2 regions of the Caballeronia sp. Lep1P3 genome follow, and region 1 is predicted to be linked to the other one. Evidence: predicted binding sites of a transcription regulator. Region 1 holds the regulator's gene; the other holds the start of a gene.

Region 1 (6,403 bases):
GGCGCGTCAGGTAGAGCCGCTGCGCACGTTCTGCGAGTGGATTCGCCGGCTATCGGACCGCGCCGCGCGCGATCCGGCGACCGAAGTCCTCGACGACATGATGGAAGCCATCCACTACGAGGCCTATCTCTACGATGCCTTCGACGAGCGGCAGGCGCAGTCGAAATGGCAGAACGTGCTGGAGTTTCTCGAATGGCTCAAGCGCAAGGGCACGAAGCCCGAAGCGGCGCCGGAAGCCGAGCAGACGGGTTTCGACACCGCCGACGGTTTGGCCGGCGAAGGCAAGAATCTGCTCGGGCTGATTCAGACCGTCGCGCTGATGTCGATGCTCGAAGGCAAGGACGAAGACCCGGACGCGGTGCGGCTTTCGACGGTGCACGCGTCGAAGGGCCTGGAATATCCGCATGTGTTTCTCGTGGGCGTCGAGGAAGGCATCATGCCGCATCGCGGCGGCTCGGACGGCGACGCGCCGATCGACGATTCGCGCATCGAGGAAGAGCGCCGCCTGATGTACGTCGCGATCACGCGCGCGCAGCGCAGCCTGCATCTGAACTGGTGCAAGAAGCGCAAGCGCGCGCGGGAGACGGTGGTGTGCGAGCCGTCGCGGTTCATCCCCGAGATGCTGCTCGACGATGCCCCGCCGCCCACCGAAGAAGAGAAGCCGCTTTCGCCGAAGGACCGCATGGCGATGCTGAAGGCGATGCTGCAGAAGAACTGAAGCCTTCGCCGCGTTCGCTTACTTCGACGCATTCACCATGTAGTCGACGGCCGCCTTCACATCCGCGTCCGGCGCGTTCGATCCGCCCTTCGGCGGCATCGCGCCCTTGCCGTGCAGCGCGTAGTTGTAGACGGTGTCCATCGGGTCCTTGAGGCGCGGCGCCCAGGCGGCCTTGTCGCCGAACTTCGGCGCATTGAGCACGCCCGCCGCGTGGCACGCCTGACAGACCTGCTCGTAGAGCGCCTTGCCGGCCTGCGACGCATCGGCGCTTTGCGCGCCCGCCGCCGGAGCCGATGCCGTCTGCGGCACGGAGGCCAGCGCGGCGACGGCGGCTGCGGCCTGCGCGTTCTCGTTCGCGCCCGAAGCGGCCGCTGGCGCCGATGCTGCCGATCCGGCCGATGTAGCCGCCGCGCCCGGCGCGGGTTGCGCGGGCTCGTCGAACTTGGCGCCGCCGTTGTTCGCCATATAGACGACGGCGCGCGCGATTTCGAAGTCGCTGTAGTCGTCGGGGCTGGTGCCGCCGCGCGGCGGCATCGCGCCCTTGCCGTTGAGCGCGTTGTGCAGGAGCGTGTCGTAACCTTCGCTGATGCGCGGCGCCCATGCGCCTGAATCGCCGAACTTGGGCGCGCCGGCGGTGCCGGTTGCGTGACATGCGGAGCAGACGGCCTTGAACACTTCCTCGCCGGTCTTGTAGACGCGCGGCGCGTTGGCATCGCGGATATCGACTTGCGCGGCCGGTGCGATTCTCTGTTCGATGGATGCGTCGAGATTGGTGCCTGCGCCGGTGCGCGTCGTGTTGTCGACGTAAACCGCGAGCAGAACGATGATGGCGACGGGAATGCCGAATCCCGCGATCACCGCCGCGATGAGTTGGCCGGGGGTCTTGATCGGGGCTCCGTGGGGTGCTTCGCTCATGCTTGTCTCGTCTCCCGTTTTTTTAGGTGAGTCGGTTCAGTGACAGCTTTGCGTTGTGCGTCGCCTGCTGGAAGGCACGGTCGATTATAGACGGAACGTTTAACGGAAGGCGCTGGCGCTCGTGCGCGTGCAAACGGGCGTTTACCCGCATCGCGCGGCGATTGCGTCGGCGTGCGAAAGGCCGCTTCCGCCCCGCGCGATGGACGGATTCATGGAAACCGGGTATTCTCTCGGATTCGCATGGGTCTTGCGGCCGCCTTCTGGCACCCTACACGCAAGGCTCCCGCCGAAGCGCCCGTAGCTCAATGGATAGAGTACTGCCCTCCGAAGGCAGGGGTTGCTGGTTCGATCCCAGCCGGGCGCGCCAATATCATCCATCCTTACGCATCTCGCGACGTTTCGTCCTCCCGCCGGCCCCGACGCATTACCGCACGCCCCCACCACACCCCACCCCAAAAACCTGCAAAATACCCCAGCATCGCAACGGGGCAAAACAAGCACAAAACACAGCGCGCGCACTCAACCCACGCGACGCCACGCGACGAAGACCAGGGGATCATCATGGAGCACGCGCACCCGCCAGAACGCCGGGCCTATGCTTTCGCGTGGGCGCAGCATCGACATCCGGAACGTGAGCAGGCCACCCTTCGCGTGGTTCTCGGCGCGTGCGTGCTCATCGCGTACTGTTGCTACGCGTGGCTTTTCCCATCGCGCGATGCGTCGATGGTCGCGCGCATCGTCGCGCTCTACGCGTGCTATGGCGCGCTGACGCTGCTCGTCGTGAATCGCGCGAGTTCGCCTTCGCAGACGCGCCTCGTCGTCACGACGATCGCGGATCAGGCGCTCCTCGGCGCAGCCCTCGCCGCTGGCGGCGCAAGCGCCTTGCCGCTGCTGTGGGTCGTTTTCTGGTTTCTGATCGGATCGGGTTGCCGCTACGGGAAGCGCACGCTCGCGGTGTCGTGCGCGACGGCAATCGCCGTCATCGTGGCGCTCGCGCTCTGGCAGCCGTGGTGGCGCGCGAACCGGCCCGCGGCGCTCGGGCTGGCGCTCAGCGCCATCGCCGCGTCGGTGTACCTGGGCGTGCTCGTCGACAGGCTCGGCAGCGCCAACCGCGATCTAGCGCGTCAGGCATCCACCGATCCGCTCACCGGACTCGCGAACCGCTATGCGCTCAAGCGGATCGTCGACCGGGCGATGGCTGCATCGGTGGCGGACACCGCGCTCTTGCTCATCGATCTCGACGGCTTCAAGGAAGTCAACGATACCTACGGCCACGCCGTCGGCGACATGCTGTTGCAGCAATTCGCGCAACTGCTCGCGCGGCGCACGCACGCGAGCGACGCCGTCGCGCGGCTCGGCGGCGACGAGTTCGTCGTGCTCGCGCATCGCGTGCGCGACCGCGACGCGGTTCTTTCGATCACCGAAGGCATTCACGCGGCGCTCGCATCGATCACGTCGGTGCAGGAACGGCAGGTGTCGGTGTCGGCGAGCATCGGCGCGTGCATGCTGTCGAGCGCGGCGCAAGCGGGCCGCGCCGACATGAGCGCCGTGCTGCGCGCCGCCGACCGCGCGATGTATCGCGCGAAGCGTCTCGGCATTGGCAAGACGGTGTTCGCCGAAGCGCGCGACTTCGAGGCGAACTAGGCGCGCGCTCGCGCGCTTACGCCTCCACGCCCGTCCACGCCTGCTCGCGCAGCTTCGTGCGCAGCCGCGCGACCGCCTGGCTGTGCAACTGGCACACGCGCGATTCGCTCACTTCCATCACCGCGCCGATTTCGCGCAGGTTCAGGCCGCGTTCGTAGTAGAGGCTCATCAGGAGCTTCTCGCGTTCCGGCAGCTTGTCGATGGCTTCGATCAGCGCACCGCGCAGGCTGTCGTCGAGCAGCGCGGACAGCGGGTCCGAACGATCGACGCAATAGCGGTCGAGGAACGGCTCGTCGTCGGCGGAGCGATCGAAGTCTTCGTAGTAGATGAGCTGGCTGCCATGCAGGTCCTGCAGCATCGACTGATACTCGTCGAGCGGCAACTTCATGTGCTCGGCGATCTCGGTTTCGCTTGCCGAGCGCCCGAGATTCTGCTCGACCTTGTGCACCGCGCTTTCCACCTCGCGCGATGTCTTGCGCATGCTGCGCGGCAGCCAGTCGTTCGCGCGAAGTTCGTCGAGCATCGCGCCGCGAATGCGCTGGCTCGCGTACGTCTCGAACTGCGCGCCCTGATCTTCCTTGTAGCGGCTCGCCGCGTCCATCAGACCGATCATGCCCGCCTGGATGAGATCGTCGAGATCGACGCTCGCCGGCATCTTGGCGACGAGCTGAAGTCCCAATCTGCGAACGAGCGGCGCATAGCGCGTAAGCACGTCGGATTGCGAGAGTTTGCCTTGGGCGTTGTACATCTGGGTCACCTTAGTCTTTGTCACATCGACGCCGTGCTGCTCAATGCATGACCGGAAAGCGCATGCGCCATGCGCAACGCCTCCCGCCCGCCCTGCTCAGACTCGCCTGCCGAAAACCGCGCGTCGCTGGCCAGGCGCGTCTCGCGCGCATGCGGCGCGGGACGCATCGGCCAATGCAGGAGTTCGGCCGCGATCTGCCGGTAGTCGCGCGCCGCGGCCGTAGCCGGGAACGCTTCCACCGCCGAGCGCGACAGCTCCCTTGCCCGAGTGACGCGCGCATCCTCGGACACATATCCTGCCTGCACGAGCGACACGGCCAGATACCGGCTCGCGACACTCGAGAGGTTGTCGAACGCGACCGCCGCATCGGCCGGGTTCTGTACGTGATTGACGAGCACGCGGAACTGGCCGATCCCATGCGCGTAGTGCAGACGCTTGATGCACGCATACGCCTCGGTGATCGCCGACGCGGCCGCGCGCGTCACGATGAGAAAGTCATGCGCCTGCGCCGCGAGCGACGAGAGCGCGCCATGCCGGTCGAGCTGCGTATCGATCAGCACGATGTCCGCGGGGCCGTCGAGTAACGCGCGGCACTGCGCGGCGTCGTGGCTGATGCGCTCGTCGCGCGGCGCGGCGATCATCGAGAAGCCGAACGGCGTGCGCGTCACCGCTTCCTGCACGCTCTGGCGGCCCGACATCACCGCCGCGAAAGCGCCCGCGCCGGACAAGCCCGCCATGCGCGCAGCCGATGCCACGTTCTGCCGCTCGTCGATCACGAGCACGTCCTTGCCATGCACGGCGAGCGCCGCGCCGAGATTCACCACCGCCGACGTGCAGCCAATGCCCGCCGGTCCGCCCGCGACCGCGACCACGCGCGAACCGGCGCGCGTCAGCAGCCGTCGCAGGCCTTCAGCCTGATCGAGCACGAACTTATCCAAAGCGGACCTCATGCAGTTCGGTGGTGGCACGCGCGGACAATGCGGAAAGCAGAGCCGGCACTTCGTCGTCCTGCGGCACGAACGGCGAACCGTCGCGCGGAATGCAGAACGCGCTCTTGATGAGAAAACGCTTCGTCGCGACGTACAGGTTCTCCGGCACCTTCTGTCCGGTCGATACGTAATGCACCGGCAGCTTGTAGCGGATCACCGTGTCGAGCACGCCGCCGAGATTGGTCGCTTCGTCGAGCTTCGTGAGGATGCAGCCCGCGAGCGGCGGCTGGTCGGCGGCGCTCTTGTAGGCCTGCACGACTTCGTTGAGCGTGTCGCCGTGGCTCGTCGCGTTGAGCAGCAGCAGGCGCTGAACCGGCTGACCCGCGCCGCAGAGCATCGAAATCTGGTCGGACACCATGCGATCGCGCTGGCTCATGCCGATGGTGTCGATCAGCACGATGTGCTTGTTGCGCAGCTCCGAAAGCGCGAGCTGCAGGTCGGCGGCGTCTTTCACCGCGTGGACCGAGACGCCGAGAATCTTTCCGAAAATGCGCAGTTGCTCATGCGCGCCGATCCGGTAGCTGTCGGTCGTGAGCAGCGCGACCTTGCTTGCGCCGAAGCGCATCACGCAGCGCGCGGCGAGCTTCGCCGTGGTCGTCGTCTTGCCGACGCCCGTCGGGCCCATCAGCGCGAAGACGCCGCCGCGTTCCATCAGCGCGTCTTCGCTCGCCATCACCGGCAGATTCGCTGAAAGAACTTCCTGCACCCATTCCAGCGCGTGCTCGGCGCTTTCCATTTCCGGCATGTTGTCGACGACCATGCGCACGAGTTGCGCCGAGAAGCCCGCGGCAAAGAGGCGCTTGGTCAGCGCGGCGTTGCCCGGATTGCGGCGCTGGCGCTCGCCCCACATGAGACCGGAGAACTGCTCTTCCATCATCTCGCGCATCGACGAGAGTTCGTTCATCACCGTTTCGTTGACGACTTGCTCCATGCGCGCACGGATCGCTTCGGTGACGACGGCGGCGGCGTTCGCGGGCAGCGCGTCGAATGCTTTTTCCGGCGATGCATCGGCGCGCTCAACGGCTTCCGGCGCGCTTGCGTTGATGTGCTGCGCGGCGCGGCGCGCGGCAACTTGCGCGGCTTCACGCGCCCACTCGGGCGTATCGATCTTCGGCTGCGCGTTCTCGCGCGATGCCTTCGCGCCCGCGTTCTTCGGCGACGACGCTTTCGGCGGCACCGGCACGCCGAGTCCGCGCGCGATCGCGGCGGACGCCGTCAGCGGACGGTTCGACGGCAGCGCGGCCTGCTCCGCCACGCGCCGCGCATGCTGGATCAGCCACGGATTCGATTCGGCCATCGTGCGCGGCGTTTCGTCGGCGTGCGATTCCGCTTGGAAATCGTCGGCGTCTGCGTCGGTGTTCGCGCCGAAGACCGACGAGAACACGTCGC
Region 2 (6,403 bases), 830 kb from region 1:
CGCACGTCGCCGCTTACCTCGCGAAGCTCAACGACGCGCAGCGCCGGGCCGTCGAATTCGGCGTGGACGAGCCGGGGCGCTGCGGCGGGCCGCTGCTCGTCATCGCGGGCGCGGGTTCGGGCAAGACGAACACGCTCGCGCATCGCGTCGCGCATCTGCTCGTCAAGGGCGCCGATCCGCATCGCATTCTGCTCCTGACGTTTTCACGCCGCGCGGCGCTCGAAATGACCCGGCGCGTGACGCGCATCGCGACTCACGCACTCGGCAGCAAAAGCGCCATCGCACAGGGATTGACGTGGTCGGGCACGTTCCACGGCGTCGGCGCGCGCCTGTTGCGCGATTACGCCGATCTCATCGGACTCGCGCCGTCGTTCACCATCAACGACCGCGAAGACTCCGCCGATCTCATGAACCTCGTGCGGCACGAACTCGGGCTGTCGTCGAAGGAAAAGCGCTTTCCGGCGAAATCGACGTGCTTCGCCATCTATTCGCGCGTCGTGAATACGGGCGCGTCGCTCGCGACGGTGCTCGACCAGTCGTATCCGTGGTGCCGCGAGTGGGAAGCGGACCTGAAGCGCCTCTTCGCCGCCTACGTGAGCGCGAAGCAGACGCAAAGCGTTCTCGATTACGACGACCTGCTGCTCTACTGGTCGCATCTCGCGGCCGAGCCGCAGATCGCGGCGGATCTCGCGAGCCGCTTCGATCACGTTCTCGTCGACGAATATCAGGACACGAACCGCCTGCAAGCCAGCATTCTTCTCGCGATGAAACCGGACGGGCGCGGCGTGACCGTCGTCGGCGACGATGCGCAGTCCATCTATTCGTTTCGCGGCGCGACGGTGCGCAACATCCTCGACTTCCCGCAGCACTTCGACCCGCCCGCCGCGACCGTCACACTGGATCGCAACTACCGTTCGACGCAGCCGATTCTCGAAGCGTCGAACGCGGTGATCGGTCTTGCCAGCGAGCGCTACACGAAGGATCTATGGACCGACAAGGCATCGGCGCAAAAGCCGCGCGTCGTGTCCGTGGCGGACGAGGCTGATCAGGCGCGTTATGTCGTCGAGAAAGTGCTGGAGGCGCGCGAGGCGGGCATGAAGCTCAAGTCGCAGGCCGTGCTGTTCCGGGCGGCGCATCACAGCGCGACGCTCGAAATCGAGCTCACGCGGCGAAACATCCCGTTCGTGAAGTTCGGCGGGCTGAAGTTCCTCGATTCCGTGCATGTCAAGGACGTCCTCGCCGTGCTGCGCTGGGCCGAGAATCCGCGAGACCGCGTCGCGGGTTTTCGCGTCGCGCAACTGCTGCCGGGCGTCGGGCCGGCCATCGCCGGGCGTCTGCTGGATAGCGTCGCTACAGCCGGGCGCGCATCGAATGCTATCGCTGCGTTCGGTGCGCCCGCGCGCGCGAGCGAGGACTGGCCGCGCTTCGTCGCGCTGATGGGCAAGCTCTGCGGGCGCGAGTCGCCGTGGCCCGCCGAGTTCGAGATGGTCCGCCGCTGGTACGAGCCGCACCTCGAACGCAATCACGAGGACGCGGCGATCCGCATCGGCGACGTGCTGCAGATGGAAAGCATCGCGTCGACGTATCCGACGCGCGAGCGCTTTCTCACCGAACTCACGCTCGATCCGCCCGACGCGACGAGCGACGAATCCGGCGTGCCGCTCATCGACGAGGACTATCTGATTCTCTCGACCATCCATTCCGCGAAGGGCCAGGAGTGGCGCAACGTGTTCGTGCTGAATGGCGTCGACGGCTGCATTCCGTCCGATCTCGGCACGGGCAGCGACGAGGAAATCGACGAAGAGCGCCGTCTGCTCTATGTTGCGATGACGCGCGCGAAAGAAGACCTGCACATCGTCACGCCGCAGCGCTTCTATGTGCACAACCAGACGAATCTCGGCGACCGCCACGTCTGGGCGCAGCGCACGCGTTTCATCCCGCCGCATCTGATGCCGAATTTCGAGGCCGCCGCGTGGCCGCCCGCGCCGGTCGTGACCGCGCCGACATCGTCGGGCCTGGCTGCGGCGGCGAAAGCCAAAATCGACATCGCCGCGCGGCTCAAAGGCATGTGGGACTGAAGCTAGCGCTGCGCGCGTGAGGCGCGAGGCATCCGCGGAGAATGCCCGAACACGCTGCGCAGCCACGCGGCAAAGCGCGTGAAGCCGTCATACGGCTCTTCGACGAAAAGCTCGGGCCGCAGCGAACGCAGGTATTCGAGCAACTGCTGCGCTTCCTGCTTTTGAATCGATCCGTAGAAGATGCCGAGCCGCAGCAGGCAGCGCAATTCGCCGAGCTTCTCGCGCGCGTTCGAGCCGACATTCGTTTCCACCGCGAGCTTCGCTTCGAACACGCGCTGGCGCAGCGAATCTGCGAGCCGCCACGCGGGCGTCTGCATCTTCTCCTCGACGTCGCGGATATCGGCCGCCGCCGATTTGATCTGCGAGGCGAGCACGTCCACCTGAGCGACATCGCCCTTTGCTTCCGCGACGATGGCCGCCGCCCATTCGCGCGACGCCTTCAGGAGGTCCTCGGCGTTCCAGTCCGAGCGGATCGCGAACGCGAAGCCGTGTTCCGCCGCCTGACGGATCAGAATTTCGACGACATCCGGGAATTCCTTGTCGAGCGCGCGCTTGGCCCACGCGTACTGGCCGTGCGTGAGCATGCGCTGCACGGCCTGTTCCGTGAGCGGCGTATCGTTGTCGAGCAGCTTCGCGCGCAGGAAGTCCTCGAACGACGGCGTGACGAACTGCGGGTCGAGCTTGAGCGACAGGCGCAGGAACGCCTCGAAGTCGCGATGCAGCGAAGCGATCGTCTCGTCGCGCAACGAAAGGGTGATTTGACGCATGTCGGTTTCCGGTTCCGCCCGTCGTTCGTCCGACGGCGGGAAATGCCTGCGGCCTCGCGCGTGGGCGGAGGCCGTTCGTTTCAGATATCGGCGCGCGAACCGGAAACTTGAGGGCTTTTTGAAAGCCGCACTGAGCAAACGGTTAGCGCAGCACGACGAGCTGCCAGATGAAGAAGACTGCGAGCGACACGGCGATCGTCAGCAACGCGCGGCGTGTGAGCGCACACACGACGATGGCGACCGCCGCCGCGATCAACTGCGGATTGCGCCACGTCAGTTCGGCGCCGCTGCCGTGCGGCGAGACGGTCATCGGCACGATGATCGCGGTGAGCACCGTCACCGGCACGAAGCCGAGCGCGCTGCGAACGACAGGCGCGAACGTGAGCCGTTCGCCGAGCACGAACACGGCGGCGCGCACGAGATACGTCACGAGCGCCATGCCGAGAATCAGGACGACGTAGTTCATTGCGCGCGCTCCTTCGCGCGCTTGATGCGCGGCTTTCTTCCCTCGACGACACTCAGCGCAATGCCGACGCCGACGCCCGCGAGCACCGCCGCGAGCAGCCCGAGCTTGTACGGCCAGCCCTGCCACGCGAACGACAGCACGCCCGAGGCGAGCGCCGCCGCGAGAAAGCGCAGCGCGACGAGTTGCGGCACGATGATCGCGATGAACGTCGCGACCATCGCGAAATCGAGTCCGAGCGACTTCAGCCCCGGAAACGCCGCGCCGAAGAAGAGGCCGACGAGCGTCCACGCCTGCCAGTTCAGATACATCGCGAGGCCGGAGCCGAGGAAATAGTGCGGGCCGGTCTCGCCGGGCGCGCGTTTCTGATAATGCGTGTACGCGACCGCGAACACTTCGTCGGTCAGAAGGCCGGCGAGCGCCCAGCGCCAGCGCGCGGGCAGATGCGCGACATAGGGCGCGAGCGTCGCCGAATAGAGAACGTGCCGGAGATTGACGACGAACGTCGTCGCCCAGATCACGACGAAGCTCGCGTTCCCCGCGATCATGCCCGCCGCGATGAATTGCGCCGACCCGGCGAAGACGACGAGCGACATGAGCTGTCCGTGCCAGAGCGCGAGCGGGCTCGCGGTGACGAGCGTGCCGAAGATGACGCCGAAGGGCGCGGCGCCGACCATCATCGGGATGGTGTCGCGCGCGCCCGCGGCGAGTTCTCGAAAAGCGTTGCGGGGCGATGCGTTCAAGGTGTCCTCCTGTTGCGCGGAGGATAGTCGATTGCCGCACGCGCGGCTTGTACGTTCTTGCGGCGGCTTTCGTGGCTCGGTCCGGCCCGGTTCGATTCAGGCCCGCCAGCGCCCCGGCGCGACGCCGAATGCGCGCTTGAAATGCCGCGTGAAATGGCTCTGATCGGTGAAACCGCAGGCCGCCGCGATATCCGCGATGGACGCGCCCCCGCGCAACGCCGGCAACGCGCGCGCGATGCGCAACTGGTTGCGCCACGCGTGCGGCGCAAGACCCGTCTCGCGCGTGAAAAGCCGCGCCGCGTGAAACGCCGACAGGCCGACCGCGCGCGCGAGTTCGGCGAGCGTGACCGGTGCGAGCAGATCGTCGGCGAGGCGCGATTTCATCGTGGCGACGCGGGCGGCGTCGGCGGCGGGCGGCGCGGGTGAAGGGCGATCGAGCGCGTGACGCGCGAGCAGCGTGGTGAGTGCATCGACGAGGGCGGTTTCGGCGGCGAGCGGATCGGCGCCATGTTCGACGCCTTCGAGCGCACGATGCGCGGCGACGAGCCGGCGCGCGAGATCGTCGTCGTGGATGATGCCCGGCGCGAACCACGGCGAGGCGGCGCGCGGCGCGATCTCGCGCGCGAGTTCCTCGACGAAAGCCGTCGGCAGATAGAACACGCGATAACGCCAGCCCGCATCGACGGCCCGCGCGCCCGTATGCACTTCGCCGGGATTGATGACGGGCACCGTGCCCGCCTCGGCCACGTAACGCGCACCGCGATAGTCGTAGCACTCCGCGCCCGCTTCGATGACCGGCACCGTGTACGCGTCGTGCCAGTGCGGGGTGAACGCGTGGTCGTAATACTCGGCGGTGACCATGTCCGCGTCCGGCACGAGGGGCGAGCGCCAGTAGCGCGCGGCATTGCGAAAGCGTGGGGCGTTCATCGGTCGGTCGCGCGCTGGGGCGTTCTTCCGGGCGGATCGATTAGTCTACGACATCGTTGCGCGCGACGCCGCGCGCATCACTTCACCGGAATCGCCGTGCCTTCGGGCACCGGCACGGCCGTCACGCTGTTCTTCCCGCTGCCGCTCGCGATGCGGTCGCTGTAGGTCAGATACACGAGCGTGTTGCGCTTTGCATCGACGATGCGCACGACATGCAGCGTCTTGAAGATGAACGACATGCGGTCCGTGAAGACATCGGTCTTCTGCTTGAGCGGTTGCGCGATCTTGATGGGCGCGACCTGACGGCATGCGATGGACGCCTCGGTCGGATCTTCGGCGATGCCGAGCGTGCCCTTCACGCCGCCCGTGCGCGCCCGCGACACATAGCACGTCACGCCGCTGACGAGCGGATCGTCGTAGGCTTCGACGCTCACGCGGTCCGATCCCGTCAGACGGAAGTTGGTGTTGACGCTCGCGATTTCCTCTGCATGCGCGAGAGACGCGCCGAGTGAAAGAGCGAGCGATGCAAGCGATGCAAGCGAGGAGAGGAGGGTGGCGCGTTTCATCGGAATCCTTCGGAAAAAAGAAAAGGGCGCCGTATTGTAGCGACGCCCTTCGTGGCTTCCGTTGCTTCTGCTGCTATTGCCGTGTGCGGCTGGCGCATCAATGGAAGATCAGATAAAGGATCACCAGCACCACGACCGGCACACCGAGCAGCCATCCGAGCAGGTAAGGCATGTCGTCCTCCTTGCGCATGTTGTTGTTGACGGTTCCAGTATCGGCTGCCCGCGCGCCGCGCGTTAGCCGTGTGCGTCCGAAATCGCTGTAGGCGTAGTCCTATCAGCTATCACGGCGGCGTTACGGATTGGTCATGCCATCATCGGAAACGCGGCCGCGCGCTTTCTTCGCCGGGCGGTCGCGATAGAGCGCGCGCACTTAGTCCAGATGCGCGCCTGCGCACTCGCGCGCACGCGGTGGATCGCGGCCGACGATCGCATCGAGAATCGCGCGGTGCTGCGCGAGCAGATCGGCTTCGACGCCTTCTTCGTAATCGACGAGACGGTGAGAGCTGAGCATCGATTCGCGCATCACTTCGTTGAGGCCATGCATCACATGCGTCAGCGCGACATTGTGCGTGGCGTCCGCGATGGCGAGATGGAACGCCGCGTCCTTTTCCGCGATGCGCGCGCTTTTGCCGGCGACCGCGCTCGCGAGCGCATCGAACGCAGCGGCGATGCGCGCGAGATCGGCCTCGGTCGCCCGCTCGGCGGCATACGCGGTCGCGAGCGTTTCGAGGCCGTGGCGCAACTCGAGGACATCGGCGCTTGCGTTCGGCTGCTGTTCGAGCAGCGCGGCAAGCGGATGCGAGACGAGCGGCGCCGTCACATCCGAGACGACGAAACCGCCCCGCGCCACCGCGCGGAT

What was found. Region 1 encodes FliA, which starts transcription of late flagellar genes. Its sites were predicted from a motif close to CTAAAGTTTNNNNNNNNNNNGCCGNTA; they were not measured.
Region 2: LDZ27_RS04590 (DUF4088 family protein) is a predicted target of FliA. The motif match lies at 2,931-2,957, and genes of this name have one in related genera.

What each region holds. Positions count from the first base shown of each region.
Region 1 is NZ_CP084265.1:156,004-162,406, reverse strand. It holds gene LDZ27_RS00695 (UvrD-helicase domain-containing protein) at 1-718, shown strand, start outside; gene LDZ27_RS00690 (cytochrome c5 family protein) at 737-1,633, opposite strand; tRNA gene LDZ27_RS00685 (tRNA-Arg) at 1,925-2,000, shown strand; gene LDZ27_RS00680 (GGDEF domain-containing protein) at 2,195-3,277, shown strand; gene LDZ27_RS00675 (RNA polymerase sigma factor FliA) at 3,294-4,025, opposite strand; gene LDZ27_RS00670 (MinD/ParA family protein) at 4,046-4,963, opposite strand; gene flhF (flagellar biosynthesis protein FlhF) at 4,956-6,403, opposite strand, start outside.
Region 2 is NZ_CP084265.1:983,531-989,933, forward strand. It holds gene LDZ27_RS04585 (ATP-dependent helicase) at 1-2,078, shown strand, start outside; gene LDZ27_RS04590 (DUF4088 family protein) at 2,081-2,845, opposite strand; gene LDZ27_RS04595 (AzlD domain-containing protein) at 2,988-3,311, opposite strand; gene LDZ27_RS04600 (AzlC family ABC transporter permease) at 3,308-3,988, opposite strand; gene LDZ27_RS04605 (AraC family transcriptional regulator) at 4,148-4,978, opposite strand; gene LDZ27_RS04610 (CreA family protein) at 5,056-5,544, opposite strand; gene LDZ27_RS04615 (FadR/GntR family transcriptional regulator) at 5,915-6,403, opposite strand, start outside.